DNA from 4 places in the Novosphingobium soli genome. Region 3 is predicted to be linked to each of the others. Evidence: predicted binding sites of a transcription regulator. Region 3 holds the regulator's gene; each other region holds the start of a gene.
What was found. The regulator LexA, encoded in region 3, represses DNA repair genes until DNA is damaged. The targets are predictions, from matches to a motif close to GTTCCNCNCTTGTTCT.
Positions count from the first base shown of each region.

Region 1 (2,198 bases), on a different contig from region 3:
GCAGCTTGTCGCCCGCGTGGCGCTCGGTCCACAGCGTCTTGCCGAGCCGCTGGGTGTTCTCGTCGATGAGGCCCGAGGCGGCGGCGAGGATCTGCGGCGTGGAGCGGTAGTTCTGCTCCAGCTTGATGACCTTGGCGCCGGGAAAGTCCTTCTCGAAGCGCAGGATGTTGGCCACTTCGGCACCGCGCCAGGAGTAGATCGACTGGTCGTCGTCGCCCACCACGCAGATGTTCTGGCGACCCTGCGCGATCAGGCGCAGCCACAGGTACTGGACCTGGTTGGTGTCCTGGTACTCGTCCACCATGACGTACTTGAAGCGCTGCTGGTACTGCTCCAGCACTTCGCGGTGGGTGCGCAGGATGTTGAGCATGTGGAGCAGCAGGTCGCCGAAGTCGCAGGCGTTCACCGCCCGCAGCCGGTCCTGGTAGAGCTGGTAGAACTTCTGCCCCTTGCCGTTGGCGTAGGCCTCGCTCTCCCCGGCGTCGAGGTCGGCCGGGTTCAGCCCGCGGTTCTTCCAGCGGTCGATGCAGCCGGCGAGCTGGCGCGCGGGCCAGCGCTTCTCGTCCAGCCCCTCGGCCTGGATCAGCTGCTTGAGCAGGCGCAGCTGGTCGTCGGTGTCGATGATCGTGTAGTTGGGCTGCAGCCCCACCAGCTCCGCATGGCGGCGCAGCATCTTGGCGGCGATGGCGTGGAACGTGCCCAGCCAGGGCATGCCTTCGACTGCCGGGCCGATCAGCCGGCCCACGCGCTCGCGCATCTCGCGCGCGGCCTTGTTGGTGAAGGTGACGCACAGGATCTCGCTCGGCCAGGCGAGGCGGGCACGGATCAGGTGCGCGAGTCGGGCCGTCAGCGCCGCGGTCTTGCCGGTGCCGGCGCCCGCCAGCATCAGCACCGGCCCCTCGGTCGTCAGTACCGCTTCGCGCTGCGGCGGGTTGAGGCCGTCGATCAGCGGATCGGTGCCCTGATCGCCAGGGGGACCGGGGGGAGGGGCTTGCAGATTGTTCACCGTGAACAACTAGGGAACGGGGCAACGCGGTGCAAGCCCGCTTCGTCGCACGGGAGGAACAATTGCCGGGCATGTTCGTCGATCGGGCAACCAGAAGCACATACGGAGAGAGACAATGCGCAAGTTCATGCTCGCCGGCTCCGCTGCCCTCCTGCTCGCCGTCCCCGCGGCGCTCCAGGCCCAGGGCGCACCCGCTGCCCCGTCTTCGACCTCGCCCGCCACCTTGTCCGCCGCGCCGACGCTGACGCCCGAGCAGAAGGCGGTCTACGACGCCTGGAGCCCGGCGCAGAAGACCGACTACGAGTCCTGGCCCAATGACTACAAGGTCTACTACTGGACGCTCACGGGCGAGCAGCAGAAAGGCTACTGGGCGCTCACCGGCGACCAGCGCGGCCAGATCTACAGGATGACGCCCGAGCAGCGCCAGATGGCATGGAACTCGGTGATCCAGCAGATGAACGGGCAGACCCCGTCGACGCCTCCGGGCCAGGCGAACCCTCCGGGACCGGGGATGCCGACCGCCGGCGTGCCGGACCCGCAGAACGCCTCGCAGGCGGCGCGCCCGGCCATGCCCGCCGACGAGAACTACCAGGGCGGTCCCTACAAGGGCGCGCTGACCCCGCCGCCGGCCACCGCGATGGACAAGGACTATCCGGTCTGCAGCAAGACGGTGACCGACAACTGCCGCAACCGCGGCGGCAAGTAAGGGAAGATGACCCCGCCACCCCCCCCTGCGCGGGCGGTCCCCCTCCCCATTCCTGCGGAACGGGGAGGAGCGGGGCGCGGGCGATCCTCCCTGTCGCAAAGCGATGGGGAGGTGGCAGCGCGTCAGCGCTGACGGAGGGGTTCGAGGGCACGCTTCATTGCCCGCTGGCGAATGCGGGGTAACGCCTGGGGAAAGTCGCTGGCGAACATCGGGCCGGCGTCGGGGCGTCCCTGCAGGCGCGCGGGGACGGTGCGAAGGTCGCGTCGCGAACGACCGGGTAGCCATCGCCGCAGCCCGGTTCGGCCCTGGCGGAAACGGTCCGGACCGGCGCTGCGGGCTCGCAGACAGGGGCCGGTCCTCTCCCGCGGCGTGGACCTGGACGACAAGCGCCAGCGACCGGTGCGCGGGAGCGGGGGTGGAGAGGGCCGCAAGCCGCCCCGTCCGTGAACCGCTTCCGGGAGGACGCTCGTGGCGTGGTCCACGGCT
Region 1 covers NZ_JBHLWK010000005.1:58,415-60,612, forward strand. Annotated here, with positions in the region: gene ACFFJC_RS01630 (ATP-dependent helicase) at 1-1,006, opposite strand, end outside; gene ACFFJC_RS01635 (hypothetical protein) at 1,122-1,712, shown strand.
Region 1: a site for LexA is predicted at 1,009-1,024, ahead of ACFFJC_RS01630 (ATP-dependent helicase). Genes of this name have one in related genera too.

Region 2 (2,198 bases), on a different contig from region 3:
GCGGGGGGATTCCGTCGGCCGGCATGAGACGTCCCGCCACCGACCCCGCCGCCCAGTTTGCACGCCGCGCCGGTTGCCCCTTTGTTCGTGATGGTCAGGACGGCTAGAGCGGGGCCGATGACCCTCTCCTACCGACACGCCCTCGCCGCCCTGTTGTTCGTTTGCTCCCTGTCGAGCGCGGCAGCGCTCCCCGCCGCGACCGGCAAAATCAGCTCTGTGACCGACGGCGACACCTTTCGCCTGATGAGTGGCGAGCGGATCCGGATCGCCGATATCGATGCGCCTGAGAGCCGCGCCGACCAGGCCAAATGCGCTGCCGAGCTCGCGCGCGGCAAGGCGGCGACCCGCCAGGCGAAAGCCCTGCTCGATGGCAAGACGATCCGCTTCGAGCGGATCGGGCGCAGCTATAATCGCACTGTCGCGCGCGTCACGCTCGACGGGCGCGATCTGGCCGCAAGACTGATCAGCATCGGCGCAGCACGGCCCTGGCTGCGCCGCCAGCCCAAGCCCGACTGGTGCCGCGCGCGATAGGCGTCACGGCGCCTATGCTCAGGTCCAGAAAGAGGAGGAAATGGACCCGCCGGAAGGGGGAATCGGCGGGTCCGTATCAGGGGCCGCATGCGCGGGGGGAAACAGGCGGCCTCGTCTTTCAGAACCGATCGACGCGCGAGCGGTTCCTTGCCTCAGCGAGGGCCAAGGCGCGCAAGCGTCGCCGGATCGGCCTCGCCATTGAACCAGCGATCGATCGCGGCGATGAACAGACCCCCGCCCCCGGCCTGCGCGAACAGGGTGAGGGACGAGCGCAGCTTGAGGGCATCGATCCCACCGAACACCGCCTCCGCGCTGGTGCCGGTCAGATCCTGCAGTGCCGCCACACAGTCGCGCAGCCGGGCGCCCAGCACCGGATGCGCGAGATAGGCGCGCGCCTCGTCGAGCGACCCGATCGCATAGCGCCGCGCCATTTCGCTCGACCCGAGGCCAGCGATCTGCGGAAAGATGAACCACATCCAATGGCTGCGCTTGGCGCCGCGGCGGATCTCGCCAAAGGCCGTGTCAAAGATCTGCGCCTGGGCGGCGACGAATCGGTCGAGGTCGAAGGGAGCGGTCATGATGGGGCTGTCATAGCCTGCGCGCAGGCGTGCGCCGCCCGGATGCAAATTTTTTCTCGAAAAGGAAATGCCCGCTCCCCCGCCACTTGGGCCGTCCTGTCCACATTCGGAACGGACCCGATGCTTGACTCTGGACCGCAGCAGAACGAACAAACAGAGAACATAACAATTCCTGAGTCTCTTGAATGCCATGCGTGAAGCCACCGTCCTTGATCAGCTGCGGGCGCATATTGCGCAGATCGAGGGCAGTGGTGTGCGCCACGCAACCACGCCCTTCGGGATCGAGGCGATCGACGCGCGGCTGCCGGGCGGCGGCATTGCCGGCGGCGCGCTCCATGAGGTCGCGGGCAGCCCCGACCTTGCCGACGATGCAAGCGCCACGGTGTTCCTGGCCGGCATTCTCGCGCGGATGGAGGGGCCTGTCCTGTGGTGCCTGCGATGGCGCGACCTGTTTGCGCCCGCGCTCCACCTCGCCGGACTGCATCCCGACCGGGTGATCTATATCGAGGCGGGCAGCGACACCAATGTCCTGCTCGCGATGGAGGAATGCCTGCGCCATGCCGGGATCGGCGGCGTCGTGGGCGAGATTGGCAAATACAGCACCACCGCGTACAAGCGGCTGCAACTGGCGGCCGAGGGGTCGGGCGTGCCGGCCTTCATCTTCCGGCGCGCCGCAAAGGTCGGCCAAGCAGCCGAGGGCACGGCGGCGGTCACGCGCTGGCGGGTGACCGCGAGCCCGAGCGAGGATCTCGGCATCCCGAGCCTTGGCCGTCCGCGCTGGCAGGTGGCGCTGGAGCGCGTACGCGGCGGTAATCCGCACGCTTGGATTGTGGAGGGCTGCGATGCGACGGGTCGTATCGGTCTACCTGCCGCACTGGTCGACCGACCGGCTGCGACGGGCGACAGCCAAATCGCCGCCTGAAGGGCGTAGCATCACCGCGCCCGACGGACCGCTCGTCACCGCAATTCCCGACCATGGCCGCCGGATCGTCGCGGCGGTGGACGCTGCCGCGCGGGCGCTCGGCGTTACGCCTGGCATGACCGTCACCAAGGCGCGGATGCTCGCGCCCGACCTCGCGGTCATTGATG
Region 2 covers NZ_JBHLWK010000022.1:110,747-112,944, forward strand. Annotated here, with positions in the region: gene ACFFJC_RS17600 (thermonuclease family protein) at 118-531, shown strand; gene ACFFJC_RS17605 (DUF1810 domain-containing protein) at 684-1,109, opposite strand; gene ACFFJC_RS17610 (ImuA family protein) at 1,300-2,031, shown strand; gene ACFFJC_RS17615 (DUF6504 family protein) at 1,952-2,198, shown strand, end outside.
Region 2: a site for LexA is predicted at 1,256-1,271, ahead of ACFFJC_RS17610 (ImuA family protein). Genes of this name have one in related genera too.

Region 3 (2,198 bases):
CGGCGCAGGTCGCCCTCGCCCTCGCCGCAGGGCACAAGCACCTGCCCGTCTGCCGCCTGCCGCGCCTGGTGGTGATCGACAGCGGGGACGAGCTCGCCGCCGATCCCGAAGCTTGCGCCCCGCACCAGGTGCCGGCCAGCAACGGCGCCATGGTGCTCGCGCTCGCCCGCGCGCTCCCGGTCGACGCCCGGCGCCTCGGTCCGGTCGAGGACACGCTGGAGGCGATCACCGCGGCGCTGGAGGCCTCGGCCGAGGCGGACGTCATCGTTACCAGCGGCGGCGCTTCGGTGGGCGACCACGACCTGGTCCGCCCGGCGCTGGAGGCGTGGGGCGCCAGCCTCGATTTCTGGCGCGTGGCGATCAAGCCGGGCAAGCCGATCCTGGTCGCCACGCGCGAGCGCGCCGGGCGGCGGCAGATCATCCTCGGCCTCCCCGGCAATCCGGTGTCGAGCTTCGTCACCGCCTACCACTTCCTGATGCCGCTCCTGCGCGCGCTGCTGGGCGCGCGTGACGCGGTGGCGCGCCAGGTCACGACGCGCCTGGCGGCCCCGGTCCGCGCCAATGGGCCGCGCCGGGAGTTCCTGCGCGCGCAGTGGGACGGCGCCGCGGTGACGCCGCTGACGCTGCAGGACAGCGGCGCCCTGTCCTCGCTCTCGGCCAGCAACGTGCTGATCGACCGACCGGCCCTCGCCCCCGCCGCCGCGACCGGCGACGAGGTGCGCGTCTATCTGCTGGCAAGCGGCGGGATCGCTTGAAAAAATGCGCATCGTTGCTTGATTGTTCTCCCAATGTTCACTAGGAGAACATGGGTGGTCGGGGCGTCCCCGGCGCGGCGTTCATGAAAGGGCAGCGACAATGTTGACGCGCAAGCAGCACGAACTGCTCCGGTTCATCCAGACCCGGCTGGAGGAGAGCGGCATCTCCCCCAGTTTCGAAGAGATGAAGGAAGCGCTCGACCTCAAGTCGAAGTCCGGGGTGCACCGCCTGATCTCCGCGCTCGAGGAGCGCGGCTTCATCCGCCGCCTGCCCAACCGCGCCCGCGCGCTCGAAGTGCTGCGCCTGCCCGACGATACCGGCACCAAGGCGGTGCGTCCCGCCCCTGCCTCCGGCAGCGCTTCGGTGGCAGCGGCAGCGGCAGCAGCAACCGGGGCAGGCAAGGGCCGGTCGCCGCAGCGGACGCCGGCGCCCGCCAACGACGTCATAGAACTGCCGCTGCACGGCCGCATCGCCGCCGGCGTCCCGATCGAAGCTCTCGAAGGCCAGTCGACGCTGCCCGTCCCTGCCGCCCTGCTCGGGTCGGGCGAGCATTACGCGCTCGAGGTGTCCGGCGACTCGATGATCGAGGCCGGCATCCTCGACGGCGACTTCGCGCTGGTGAAGCGTACCAACACCGCGCGCGACGGAGAGATCGTCGTGGCCCTGGTGCGCGGCGAGGAAGCAACGCTCAAGTACCTGCGCCGGGAGGGCGGTCTCGTGCGCCTCGACCCCGCCAACGCCGCCTACGAGCCGCAGATCTACGGTCCCGACGAAGTGGAAGTCCAGGGCAAGCTGGCCGGCCTGCTCCGCCGCTACCACTGATCGCGCGCCGACTTCGCGGAAGCGGAGGCGGAGACGCGGCAGGGATTGGCGGCGCACTTCACGTTGCGTCTCCTTATCGCACCTCGCCGGCATCGTCCTGTCCGCCCATCCTTTGCGAAGGCCACTTCGACCAGCTTGAGGGCTGATCGCGGTCCTGTCCTGTGGCGGCGGCGGCCCCCTGCCCGCGCGCGCGCCGCAGCTTGCCTCTCGATCAACGCGGGCCGACTATAGCGCGGCCACCGGTTCGGGCAGGCGTTCACACAGGTTTCGCGGGACTGCGCAGACAGCCACGAGCCGCTCCACCGCTCTCCTGCGGGGCAGGGAAGCGCTGCGCAGGCAGCGAAGCGGCGCGGCGGCAGGGGGTCGGCTCGGCGGGACGCCACCAGCCATGCTCGCCCTGCCCAGCGGCCACCGTATGAATGCGCCGGGCGTCGACCCGGATCGCCAGTCCGCCGGTGCGGCCGAGCATGGTCCGGTCGACCTTCAGCCAGCGCGGATGGCAGCTTCGCGGCAGCCAGCGGTCCGAGATGACGATGTCCGCCCGGTCGCATGCGGCGGCGAGTGCGCGTTCGGGCACCGCATCGCGCCCGCGCGAGACGAGCACTTGCACCGTCCCTTTC
Region 3 covers NZ_JBHLWK010000009.1:209,760-211,957, reverse strand. Annotated here, with positions in the region: gene ACFFJC_RS06410 (molybdopterin molybdotransferase MoeA) at 1-755, shown strand, start outside; gene lexA (transcriptional repressor LexA) at 856-1,578, shown strand; gene ACFFJC_RS06400 (ComEC/Rec2 family competence protein) at 1,835-2,198, opposite strand, start outside.

Region 4 (2,198 bases), on a different contig from region 3:
AACAGCAGCTTCTCGCCCAGGCCGTCGCAGGCCGGGCAGGCACCCTGGGGGGCGTTGAACGAAAACAGGCGCGGCTCGACCTCCTCGATCGTGAAGCCGCTGACCGGGCAGGCGAACTTTTCGGAAAAGACGATGCGGTTGGCGGGGAGGCCGGCGTTTTTCATGCCCCTGGTGAGAGCAGTCTGAGCTGCGGGGGCTTCGACTGGTGCGCCTGATCCTTCGACAGGCTCAGGATGAGCGGGGTCATCGGCTCCCCCAACCTCCGCTCGTGCTGAGCTTGTCGAAGCACCTGCTCCACCAAGCTCCGCCACAGTGGTATCGGCGAGGTCGACATAGGCCAGGCCGTCAGCCAGCTTGAGCGCCTGCTCGAAGCTGTCGGCGAGGCGGGTCTGGATGCCGTCCTTCACCGCGATGCGGTCCACCACGACCTCGATGTCGTGCTTGAACTTCTTGTCGAGCGCGGGTGCGTCCTCGATGGCGTAGAACTCGCCGTCGATGCGCACGCGGGTGTAGCCGGCCTTCTGCCACTCGGCGAGTTCCTTGCGGTATTCGCCCTTGCGGCCGCGCACGACCGGCGCCAGCAGGTACAGACGGGTGCCTTCGGGCAAGGCCATGACCCGATCAACCATGTTCGAGACGGTCTGCGCCTCGATCGGCAGGCCGGTGGAGGGCGAGTAGGGAATGCCCACCCGCGCCCACAGGAGTCGCATGTAGTCCCAGATCTCGGTCACCGTCGCGACCGTCGAGCGCGGGTTGCGGCTGGTCGTCTTCTGTTCGATCGAGATGGCCGGCGAAAGGCCGTCGATATGTTCGACGTCCGGCTTCTGCATCATCTCGAGGAACTGGCGAGCGTAAGCGCTCAGCGATTCCACATAGCGGCGCTGCCCTTCGGCGTAGATCGTGTCGAACGCCAGGCTCGACTTGCCCGAGCCCGAGAGGCCGGTGATGACGATCAGCTTCTCGCGCGGGAGCGCGATGTCGAAGCCCTTGAGGTTATGCTCGCGCGCGCCGCGCACAGTGATGTGGGTGAGACTCATGGAAAGGCTGTGTTCCAGATTTGTTCGCGCGCTTCAAGAGCGCCGGCGCAGGACTTCGCCGTAGATGGGGAGCGAAGCGCTCATCGCAAGGGAGGGAGGCTGGCGTCGACCTGAACGCCATCATCGCGTCGGCTTGCGCTATCTCCGCCTGTGGCTGCTGCCACGCGGAGAATGCTGTCTCGTCCTGCGCAACTCATCGCCAGCACTGCACGGATTGGCAGAACACGACTGGAGCCGGGAACGCATTGCAGGGTTCGCGGTTATCGCTTGTGAAGGCCGGCGCGGCGCTTCCCCCACCCCCTCCCAGCCGCGCCGGCCGACTTTTTCTCCCCAGAGATCAAGCGGTTCAGTAGCTGCTTTCGCCGGTGTCCTGCGGTGCAACCAGGTGCTGCACATCGCCTGGTACGTGCGCTCAGTCCGCGAAGACGGCCAGTTCCACGCGGCCGCTGCCCTTGCGGCTGATGCCGATCTGGTCGGCCGCGGCATCGGACAGGTCGATGACGCGATTGCCATGAAACGGCCCGCGATCGTTGATGGTGACCACGACGGACTCGCCGTTGGCAGGGTTCGTCACCTGCACCTGAGTGCCGAAGGGTAGCGTACGATGGGCCGCGGTCAGCGCATCGGGGGCATAGCGTGCGCCGCTGGCGGTGCGGGCGCCTTTGAGGTGACGGCCGTAGTAGCTGGCGACGCCGCCCGCGATCGGTTCGAGAGCCGGTGGCGGCACGGCAACCATCTGAGTGATGGCGGGAACTTCTGCAGCCGCGATGACGTTGACACCAGCGACGGGGATGACCGGAGCGTCAGCCTGGGCAGGCCCTGCGAACGGCAGGATCGCGACCGCACAAAGCGCGGCCATCAGGCTGTTCGGTCGGATTTGCAAAACGGACCCCGCTTCGTCGTGGACGATGCCGGAGTCCTATATGCGAGGCCGCTCTAAGGCCATCCATGCAAAAGCGGCCCGTCGCGCTTTGGCAACGGGCCGCCTCGATGCGTCAACTCGCAAGCAAGCTTCTGGGTGGCGTCACCGCGCGTCGCGCTGGGCCAACAGGCGGAGGCGCAGGGCGTTGAGCTTGATGAAGCCCGCTGCATCCTTCTGGTCGTAGGCCCCGGCATCGTCCTCGAACGTGACATGCCGTTCGGAGTAGAGCGAGTCCGGGC
Region 4 covers NZ_JBHLWK010000010.1:270,108-272,305, forward strand. Annotated here, with positions in the region: gene uvrA (excinuclease ABC subunit UvrA) at 1-1,037, opposite strand, end outside; gene ACFFJC_RS07805 (septal ring lytic transglycosylase RlpA family protein) at 1,450-1,896, opposite strand; gene ACFFJC_RS07810 (argininosuccinate synthase) at 2,062-2,198, opposite strand, start outside.
Region 4: a site for LexA is predicted at 1,257-1,272, ahead of uvrA (excinuclease ABC subunit UvrA). Genes of this name have one in related genera too.